2 linked regions of the Undibacterium parvum genome follow. The protein of the gene in region 1 interacts with the protein of each later gene in a pairwise test. Links are inferred from orthologs where the notes say so. Each region holds a gene or a part of one and is shown in the gene's direction. Other genes may lie near its edges.

Region 1 (6,336 bases):
CAGGCCGGTATTCTAACCAGCTGAACTACCACTCCTAATTTACTACTCTATGTTATCAGTGTTATGGTGGGCGCTGAGAGGCTCGAACTCCCGACCTAAGCCTTGTAAGGGCTCCGCTCTACCAACTGAGCTAAGCGCCCCATCACACACACGAACAACATTGCAGCGCTTGTCACCGCGCCACGAAGTCCATTAGTTTACAGCATCTTTCAAAGCTTTGCCAGGTTTAAATTTAGGAACCTTGGCTGCTTTGATTTTAATTGCTTCACCGGTACGTGGATTACGACCAGTTCTAGCGGCACGCTTGCCGACGGAGAAGGTCCCGAATCCAACCAGAGTTACCGTGTTACCTTTTTTCAAAGTTACTTTTACTGCACCGATCAAAGCATCCAAAGCGCGCGCTGACGCAGCCTTAGAAATGTCGGCTGTTTTCGCAATATGATCGATTAATTCTGTTTTATTCACTTACGCCCCCTCACAAAAGTTTAACGTCGCAACGATGTCTTCGTATGCCTTGTTGGTCGTCCATCTATCACGGTCCGCAGAAAATCTGCATGCGGCATTAGATCAAGCAGTAAAGCACCGTGTCAAGTGTTTTACATAGTTTCTTTGCACTTCAAGGACATTATCGGCGATAAATCGAAAGTATAATTTGAATTAATTAGATCACCTCAGCGCGCCAAAAAGTTCACTGCCTTATTTCGGCTGGCGGCGGATCAGCGCATTTTAAGATATCCCTTTATTTTCACTTCGCATCACACAATGAATACAATTAAACGACTTGGCACACCTCTCTCCCCAACCGCCACCAAGGTAATGCTACTTGGGTCCGGTGAACTCGGCAAAGAAGTGATCATTTCTCTACAGCGACTCGGTGTCGAAGTGATCGCCGTTGATCGCTACCCAAATGCGCCCGGCCATCAAGTGGCGCATCGCGCGCACGTGATAGACATGACCGATGGTGCAGCACTGGCGCAACTAATCGCGCTGGAAAAACCTGATCTGGTGGTACCTGAAATTGAAGCAATCGCCACCGCCACCTTAGTTGAACTAGAAACTGCGGGCAAAGTTCGCGTCATTCCAACCGCGCGCGCAGCCTGGCTGACAATGAACCGGGAAGGCATACGCAGACTGGCGGCAGAAACTTTGAGCCTGCCAACCTCGGCTTACCGCTTTGCCGATAATCTGCAAGAGTTGCAAGAGGCCTGCGCTGAAATAGGCTTCCCGTGCATCATTAAGCCTGTCATGTCTTCGTCCGGCAAAGGGCAATCCAAGATCGATCATGCAGGCGAAGTTCAAGCCGCCTGGGATTACGCAGCTTCCGGCGGACGCGTCAATGCCGGTCGCGTTATCGTTGAGGGCTTCGTCGATTTCGACTATGAAATCACACAACTGACGGTGCGCGCCATAGGAAAAAATGGTCAGGTCGAAACTCATTTTTGCGAACCTATCGGACATGTGCAAGTACAGGGGGATTACGTCGAATCATGGCAACCGCAAGTGATGCATGCACGCGCCTTGGAGCGCGCCCGTGAGATTTCTAAAAAAGTCACCGATGATTTGGGTGGATTAGGATTGTTCGGCGTTGAGCTATTCGTCAAAGACGAAATGGTTTGGTTTTCCGAAGTAAGCCCGCGCCCTCACGACACTGGCATGGTCACCATGGCTAGCCAATATCAAAGCGAATTTGAACTGCACGCAAAAGCTATTTTAGGTTTGCCTGTCGATGTCTCACTGCATACGCCAGCAGCATCGGCGGTGATTTATGGTCAGCACGAACACGCGGGGATAGCATTTGAAGGTGTAGCCGAAGCCTTGCAAACACCGGGAGTGGATATCCGCCTGTTTGGAAAACCTGAGTCTTTCACTCGTCGCCGCATGGGGGTCGCATTGGCCCGAGCCAAAGACACCGATACCGCACGAAATTTGGCGAAACAGGCTGCCGCCAAAGTAAAGCCAGTGATCGTGACTGAATAAGCCTGAGTCTATGTAAGTCGATATTGCGGCGAGAAAATCGGTCAATAACAAACGCGCGCCTCAATATCACCTATAGTTCAGCTTCCGACGCGGAATTAACGATTAATTTTTACGGCCTGTTTTATGATGAAATTTGATGTAGCAATTGTGGGTAGTGGCTTAGCCGGTTTATCAGTGGCACTGCATTTAGCAAAGACCCGCAAAGTTGCGGTGATTTCAAAGCGTACTTTATTAGATGGTGCCAGTGACTGGGCACAAGGCGGAATCGCTGCAGTACTGGACTCGGGAGATAGTCACGAACAGCATATTTCCGACACCCTGATCGCAGGCGGTGGCTTGTGCGATGAAACCGCCACCCGCTACATCATAGAACATGGTCGTGAAGCGATCGATTGGCTGATAGATCAAGGCGTACCGTTTACGCGTGACGACGAGGCTGAACTTGGTTTTCATTTGACGCGAGAGGGTGGGCACAGCCAGCGTCGCATCATCCATGCGGCCGACGCCACCGGCCACGCGGTGCAAACCACCTTAGAGCAGCAAGTACGCAATCACCCCAACATCAGTTTATTTGAGCACCACTACGCAATCGACGTCATCACCTCGACAAAAATCGGTGACAACAGCCTGCCACCGCGCTGCTTAGGTTTGTACGTACAAGATGTTAAAAGTGGTGAAGTTCACACCTTCAGCGCGCAGCACACGGTGATGGCAACGGGTGGTGCCGGTAAAGTCTATCTGTACACCACCAATCCTGACACAGCCACCGGCGACGGCATCGCGATGGCGTGGCGCGCTGGATGCCGCGTTGCGAATATGGAGTTCATGCAATTCCACCCGACTTGCCTGTATCACCCTTACGCCAAATCCTTCTTAATTACCGAGGCGGTGCGCGGTGAAGGCGGCCATTTAAAATTACCACCAGAAGCAGGCCATGCAGCGGGTTCACGCTTCATGCTGGAACACGATGAACGGGTCGAGTTAGCACCGCGCGATGTGGTCGCCAGAGCCATCGATTTCGAGATGAAGAAACGCGGTCTGGATTATGTAGAACTAGACATCAGCCACAAGAGCCCCGAATTTTTAAAAGAACACTTCCCCACCATCTATGCGCGCTGCCTGGAATTGGGCATAGACATTACCAAGCAGCCGATACCCGTGGTACCAGCGGTACATTTCACCTGTGGTGGTATCGTTACCGACACCGCCGGTCGTACCGATTTGCCTGGTTTGTACGCGGTCGGTGAAACCGCCTACACCGGGCTGCACGGCGCTAACCGCCTAGCCAGTAACTCTCTGCTTGAATGTCTGGTAATTGGTAAGGCTGCCGCCTTGCACATCGCCGAGCAAGAACTGGTGGCCCTGCCCTACTTGCCCGACTGGGATGAAAGCCGCGTTTCGGATGCCGATGAAGAAGTGGTGATTGCCCATAATTGGGACGAGTTGCGCCGCTTCATGTGGAATTACGTAGGCATAGTGCGCACCACCAAACGCCTGGAGCGCGCCAAGCACCGCATTAAATTGCTCAAGGAGGAGATCGACGAGTATTACGCTAATTTCCGCATCAGCAATAATCTATTAGAGCTGCGTAATCTGGTCGAAGTCGCTTCGCTGATCGTCAATAGCGCGTTGTCACGGCGCGAAAGCCGAGGCTTACATTTTAGCCGCGACTATCCCGATACCATGCCAAAAGCACTGGCGACGGTGCTATCACCTAAGCGCAAGAAATAATTTAGACTTTTTGAAGGTGGCAACGCCAGCGCCCAGTATCCATGCGGGTTACCAGCCTATCTGGCTCGCAACCCGCATGGATACTGCGCAAGCGGCCTATGCCCTATTTAATTTCTAGCGTGAATAAGGCGGAAGCAATCACTGCATCAAACTCAGATAATCCGCAAAGAGTAATCAATCGCTCGAATATCCTTGGTCAGACTGCCGATAGAAATGCGATCAACACCAGTTTGCGCTATCACTGCAACGCTGCTCATATCGACTCCGCCGGAAGCCTCCAGCAAGGCGCGGCCGGCATTTAAATCGACCGCAGCGCGCATCATATCGGTACTGAAATTATCTAATAAAATCGAAACAGCCCCGGCATGCAAAGCTTGCTGCAACTGCTCTATAGTCTCTACTTCTATCTGTATCGTCACGCCAGCATTAAGAGACTTAGCTGCGCGCAAAGCCAGTTCTATACCGCCAGCGGCTGCAATATGATTTTCTTTAATCAAAATACCGTCGTACAGAGCCAGCCTTTGATTCTTGCCGCCACCTACCCGCACCGCATATTTTTGCGCCAATCGCAGACCCGGCAAAGTTTTACGTGTATCGAGTATCGCGGCAGAGCTACCCTTAGTAATCTCCACGTAACGATGGGTGGCCGTTGCCACGGCTGACAACATCTGTAAAAAATTCAAGGCACTGCGCTCAGCCGTAAGTAAGGCGCGCGCCGGCGCGACGATTTTGCACACCACCGTATCGGCGCGCATCAAATCACCTTCGGCATACTGCCAATCCACGCTAATAGACGCATCCAAAGTCGCCATGACGGCATCAAACCAGGGCGCACCACAGAGAATGGCAGACTCTCTGACAATTACCTGTGCCTGCACACGCTGCGCATCAGGAACCAACAAGCCAGTCAAATCGGCAGCGCCAATATCTTCGTCCAAAGCGATGGCCACGTTGCGCTGAAAAGCCGTGTGCAGATCAAGGTCGAAGGGTGCGAAATTATTCTTTAAATTACTACTCATTGATTGACTCATTGATTGACTCATTTCTCTATTCGTTTCTTTACGCATAGCGTGGCCACGCTATGCGTCACCCGCATTATGCCGGGCCTATTCCTGAAAAAAGTTTTTGCTCCTGCGCCAGGTCAGAACTTGGGCGCACATTGGCTTTTTTTGCCGCTGCAAAATCGAGCATACGATCGATGCACAATTTGGCTTTTTTCCCGACGCTAGGATCGACAATGATTTCGCCACTACCTGTTTCCAATGCATACAATAGATTCGCCAAGCCATTCATTGCCATCCATGGGCAATGCGCGCAACTCTTACAAGTGGCACTATTGCCTGCCGTAGGGGCGACGATGAAGCGCTTGTCTGGTGCTGCCATCTGCATTTTGTGCAAGATGCCGTTATCGGTGGCGACAATAAATTCTTGTGCATCCATCGTCATGGCCGCATGTATCATTTGCGAAGTCGATCCCACCATATCGGCCAACGCCACCACTGCGGCGGGCGACTCTGGATGCACCAAAATTTTTGCATGCGGATACTCGGCCTTGAGTAGATCCAACTCCACACCCTTAAATTCATCATGCACCAGACATGAGCCCTGCCACAACAACATATCGGCGCCGGTTTTTTGCTGAATATAGCCGCCCAGATGCTTATCCGGCGCCCACAGGATTTTTTTACCTTGCGCATGTAAGTGCGCCACGATGTCGAGACCGATACTAGAGGTCACCATCCAATCGGCACGTGCTTTCACAGCCGCGCTGGTATTGGCATACACCACCACAGTGCGATCAGGGTGGGCATCGCAGAATGCAGCAAACTCATCCGAGGGGCAACCCAGATCGAGCGAGCACGTAGCATCCAGATCGGGCATCAAGATGGTTTTTTCAGGGCTGAGTATCTTGGCAGTTTCCCCCATAAACTTCACACCCGCCACGATCAAAGTCTGGGCGGCGTGATCACGCCCGAATCTGGCCATCTCTAAAGAATCGGAAACGCAGCCTCCGGTTTCTTCTGCCAAATCCTGCAACTCTGCATCCACATAATAATGCGCTACCAGGACGGCTTTTTTTTCATGCAGTAATTGCTTGATGCGCGTTTTTAATCGCAGCTTTTCGGCCGCACTGGGCGCATCAGGCACACGCGCCCAGGCAGCCGCGGTGCAACTACTGCCCACATCCATCTGCGGCAGCTCGAATTCTATAACTTTGGTCGCTTCCATCTGCATTCTCAAAGGGGAAAAACGTCAGTTTATCAGTAAACAAAAAAACTGCACCTAGGTAGGTGCAGAATAGCTGCAGAACGGCAGGGTTTTTCGCTGAATTGCTAGCGCCAGTCAAGGCTAATTCCGCTATCAATCAATTTGGGAACAACTAGGCATGAAGTTATTTTAATACGCCCAATATGGGCCTTTGCCATAAGCCGTGTTGGCATCTTTTATGGCGACAAAAACCCTTCGGCCAAAAAAGAATGGCAAGCCCCAATCGAAGCTATTACTATTAAAACTCCCGGAAAACCCACTGCCTGCACCACCGATGTGCGCGGCTATCGTACCCGAGTTCAAACCATCAGTTGCCTCTAGCCGAAAGTTAACGATTCCAGAAGTACGCGAATCAAATGA
Region 2 (3,543 bases), 690 kb from region 1 along the record:
TCGGAGCCGGAATGTAGGGCTTGGTTGGCCGAAAAATATTTCCTCAGCTTTTGCGCGACATGACTATTTAGAGTCTCAGTTTCTGCTTCAGCTTCAGTTTCAGTTTCGCTATCGACTTTGGCCTTTACACTGCTGGTGGTTTTCTTGACGCGATACGATTCCTGCAAATCAGGCAAAATACCCTGACTTACCAAAGTTTCATTGAGCGCGCGATAGATGGGTGCCAACTCAAACAGGATGTCGGTACGTAGCAAGGAGAAAATTAAATGATGAGCAGCGGAGTCGGGGATGAATTCACACCAGACGGCTTGCATGGTCTTTAGGAAAATATCTGGACGAAATGGATTTTGCGCAATTCCGACGCTATCACAGTCCATTAATTTTGCCAGTCGCATATTCAGCGCAGTGAGCTCCTCAGCACAGCCTAACTCTAGGGTTCGACTTACCCGCGCTAAGGCCAGCTTGGTATCCATTTCTTCGTAGCTGATCAAAGTCAAGGCAACATCTGGCTGGTTAAGCAAAGATTCTGTCTTGGTTTGTAAGGCCTCTATCTCTTTACGAAAATTCGCTTCTATTGCCGCCGAAGCAAGGTAATAAAAAGAGTAGCCATTTTGTTTAAGTAACTGGCCTGCGTGAAAACTCAGGCTAGCTTCTTTAGAATCATTCGATTGCTCTGAGGCTGCCAGTAAGGCGTTCGCCAATCTAGCTAAAAACGCATCGATTTGCGCGACTGTCATATGCGTTGCCTGTTGCATCAAGACGTGCCAAATTTCCGCCGGTGTCTTTAACACTCGCGGATGAATTTCAGCTGAGATACCACTCGGTTTTTTAGTTGAGGTCGGTAACATAATGACACTTCTTCACGCTTACTTGCAACGATGATTAATTTACAAAATTGCCTTTAAAATCAATTAGCTTACAGCTTTACTATACTACGCAAAACGGGTTTCTCGAATTTGACTTTACTATATACGAATAATTTCCACATGGAAACGCTTGTATCACAATTTTCACTTCTTTACAGCACTATTTTAAGTATTATCGCTGTATTGCCCTGATGCAAAAAGCCAAGAAGTGTAACCACTTGTAAAGCCTAGTGGAAACATATTTTTAGCACAATACAAAAAATATCAAGAGAAAAACACTCTCCCTATAAGCGCCACATAACAAGAGTAAATTCGCTATCCTAAGCGAAAATTGCTACACGAACATGAATTCCCAAGAATTCCCCTCTAAATTTCTGCTTGATGATGTCAATCTAAGGATCTGATTGATTACTCCACACGCAGGAATAGCTTTGCTCTAAAATGCAGGGTTGAACTCCTTTTTCACCTGCAAGCGATTATGTCAAAAAAATTACCCATCACTAGCGCACCGGCATCATTTGAAAATGCCATGGCCGAGCTATCCGAGTTGGTCGCGCAAATGGAAGCTGGCGATTTAGCGCTGGAGGCCTCGGTCAGCGCCTATCAAAGGGGTTCTGAACTCATTAAGTATTGTGCGGATCAACTCAATAAAGTGGAGCAGCAAGTCAAGGTACTGGACGCCGGCTTACTCAAACCCTACGCCAGTGACGACAGCCAAGAGGTTCAAGCATGAGCACGCAACTGGCGGAATTCCAGACGTGGATGAAAACGACGCAAGTCGAATTTGAAATCGCTCTGGCAGATTTGCTTCCTGCCAGCACCACATTGCCGACCCGCTTACATGAAGCGATGCGCTATGCCGCCTTAGATGGCGGAAAACGGGTGCGCCCGCTCTTGGTATATGCCGCCGGTCGCCTATTCGATGCGCCGCTGCACTTACTCACGCGTGCTGCAGCGGCTTTAGAAATGATCCATGCTTACTCGCTAGTGCATGACGACATGCCCTGCATGGATGACGATGCACTGCGCCGTGGCAAGCCGACAGTACACATCAAGTACGATGAGCCCACCGCGCTCTTGGTCGGCGATGCCTTGCAAGCACAGGCCTTCCTGGTCTTGGCGGAAGGTGATGCCAGTGCCGAGGTTAAATTACCGATGCTGCAATTACTGGCAACAGCGGCCGGCTCGCGCGGCATGTGCGGTGGCCAGGCGATCGACCTTGCCAGTGTCGGTTTGGCGCTGAACGTGGAAGAACTAGAGCATATGCACAGACTAAAAACTGGAGCACTGTTACGCGCCTCGGTCTTGATGGGTGCGATGAGCGGCAAAACCCTGTCCACAAGCGAAGTAAGCGCACTAGACGTGTATTCCGCGGCCATCGGTCTGGCGTTTCAGGTAGTCGATGACGTTTTAGATGCCACCGCAGATTCGGCAACCTTGGGAAAAACCGCAGGCAAAGATGCGGCCGATAATAAACCTACCTATGTTTCACTCCTGGGATTAGACGCCTCCCGTGCGCTAGCGGACAAACTCTGCCGTGATGCGCATCAGGCCTTATTGCCATTTGGCGAAAAAGCTCAGCTACTGCGCGAGCTGGCAGATCTGATCGTGCAGCGGAAAGCTTAAGCTATGACACTCCAGACTAATTTACTCCAAAATATCAATACTCCGGCCGATCTGCGCAAACTGACGCGCGCGCAATTGCCACCGCTGGCCGACGAGCTACGAGATTTCGTGATCGACTCGGTCTCCAAGACCGGCGGCCACCTATCTTCAAATCTGGGTACGGTAGAGCTGACGATCGCCCTGCACTATGTCTTTAATACGCCGGAAGACCGTCTAGTGTGGGATGTCGGCCATCAAACTTACCCGCATAAAATTCTGACTGGCCGGCGCGATCAGATGCACAGCTTGCGTCAATACGAAGGCGTTTCCGGCTTTCCGCGCCGCGCAGAAAGTCCTTACGATACCTTCGGCGTAGGTCACTCCTCGACCTCGATTTCGGCTGCCTTAGGAATGGCGCTGGCCGCCAAAACCAAGGGTGAGAGCCGTCATTCGGTGGCGATCATCGGCGATGGTTCCATGACCGCCGGCATGGTGTTTGAAGCCATGAACAATGCAGGTGTCTATGACGACATCAATATGCTGGTGGTACTTAACGACAACGACATGTCGATCTCGCCGCCGGTAGGGGCCTTAAATCGCCATCTGGCACGCCTGATGTCGGGCAAGTTTTACGCCGCCGCGCGCAATGTCGGCAAGTCGGTCTTGCCTTCGCCGGTACTGGAACTGGCGAAGCGCTTTGAAGAACATGCCAAGGGCATGATAGTCCCGGCCACCATGTTTGAAGAATTTGGCTTCAACTATATCGGCCCTATCGACGGCCATGATCTCGATTCGCTGATCCCTACCCTGCAAAACATTAAAAACCTCAAGGGTCCGCAATTTTTGCACGTGGTAACCAAAAAAGGTCAGGGCTACAAACTGGCGGAAGCCGATCCTATTTTGTATCACGGCCCCGGCAAGTTCAATCCCGCCGAAGGCATCAAACCGGCCAGTACACCGGCCAAGCAAACCTACACCCAGGTATTCGGCAAATGGTTGTGCGACATGGCAGCGCAAGACAGCAAACTGGTAGGCATCACGCCGGCCATGCGCGAAGGCTCGGGCATGGTCG

Evidence for each region.
Region 2: the proteins of purT (region 1) and EJN92_RS13310 interact in binary tests that used the Escherichia coli proteins (3 or more experiments, as listed by UniProt). The link is inferred for Undibacterium parvum from one-to-one orthologs.

What each region holds. Positions count from the first base shown.
Region 1 is NZ_CP034464.1:3,734,972-3,741,307, reverse strand. The notes cover bases 1-2,869. They hold purT (formate-dependent phosphoribosylglycinamide formyltransferase), read left to right. Parts: upstream 1-762; coding sequence 763-1,977; downstream 1,978-2,869. Other genes in these bases: nadB (L-aspartate oxidase), read left to right, coding at 2,104-2,869; EJN92_RS16340 (HU family DNA-binding protein), read right to left, coding at 193-465. In the rest of the region: more of nadB, read left to right, coding at 2,870-3,708; nadC (carboxylating nicotinate-nucleotide diphosphorylase), read right to left, coding at 3,861-4,727; quinolinate synthase NadA, read right to left, coding at 4,804-5,943; EJN92_RS16315 (DUF3443 domain-containing protein), read right to left, coding at 6,106-6,336. UniProt on the Escherichia coli protein: Involved in the de novo purine biosynthesis. Catalyzes the transfer of formate to 5-phospho-ribosyl-glycinamide (GAR), producing 5-phospho-ribosyl-N-formylglycinamide (FGAR). Formate is provided by PurU via hydrolysis of 10-formyl-tetrahydrofolate.
Region 2 is NZ_CP034464.1:3,044,983-3,048,525, reverse strand. Bases 703-3,543 are described here. They hold EJN92_RS13310 (polyprenyl synthetase family protein), read left to right. Parts: upstream 703-1,595; coding sequence 1,596-2,492; downstream 2,493-3,543. Other genes in these bases: dxs (1-deoxy-D-xylulose-5-phosphate synthase), read left to right, coding at 2,496-3,543; EJN92_RS13315 (exodeoxyribonuclease VII small subunit), read left to right, coding at 1,345-1,599; EJN92_RS13320 (DUF1631 family protein), read right to left, coding at 703-848. In the rest of the region: more of EJN92_RS13320, read right to left, coding at 1-702.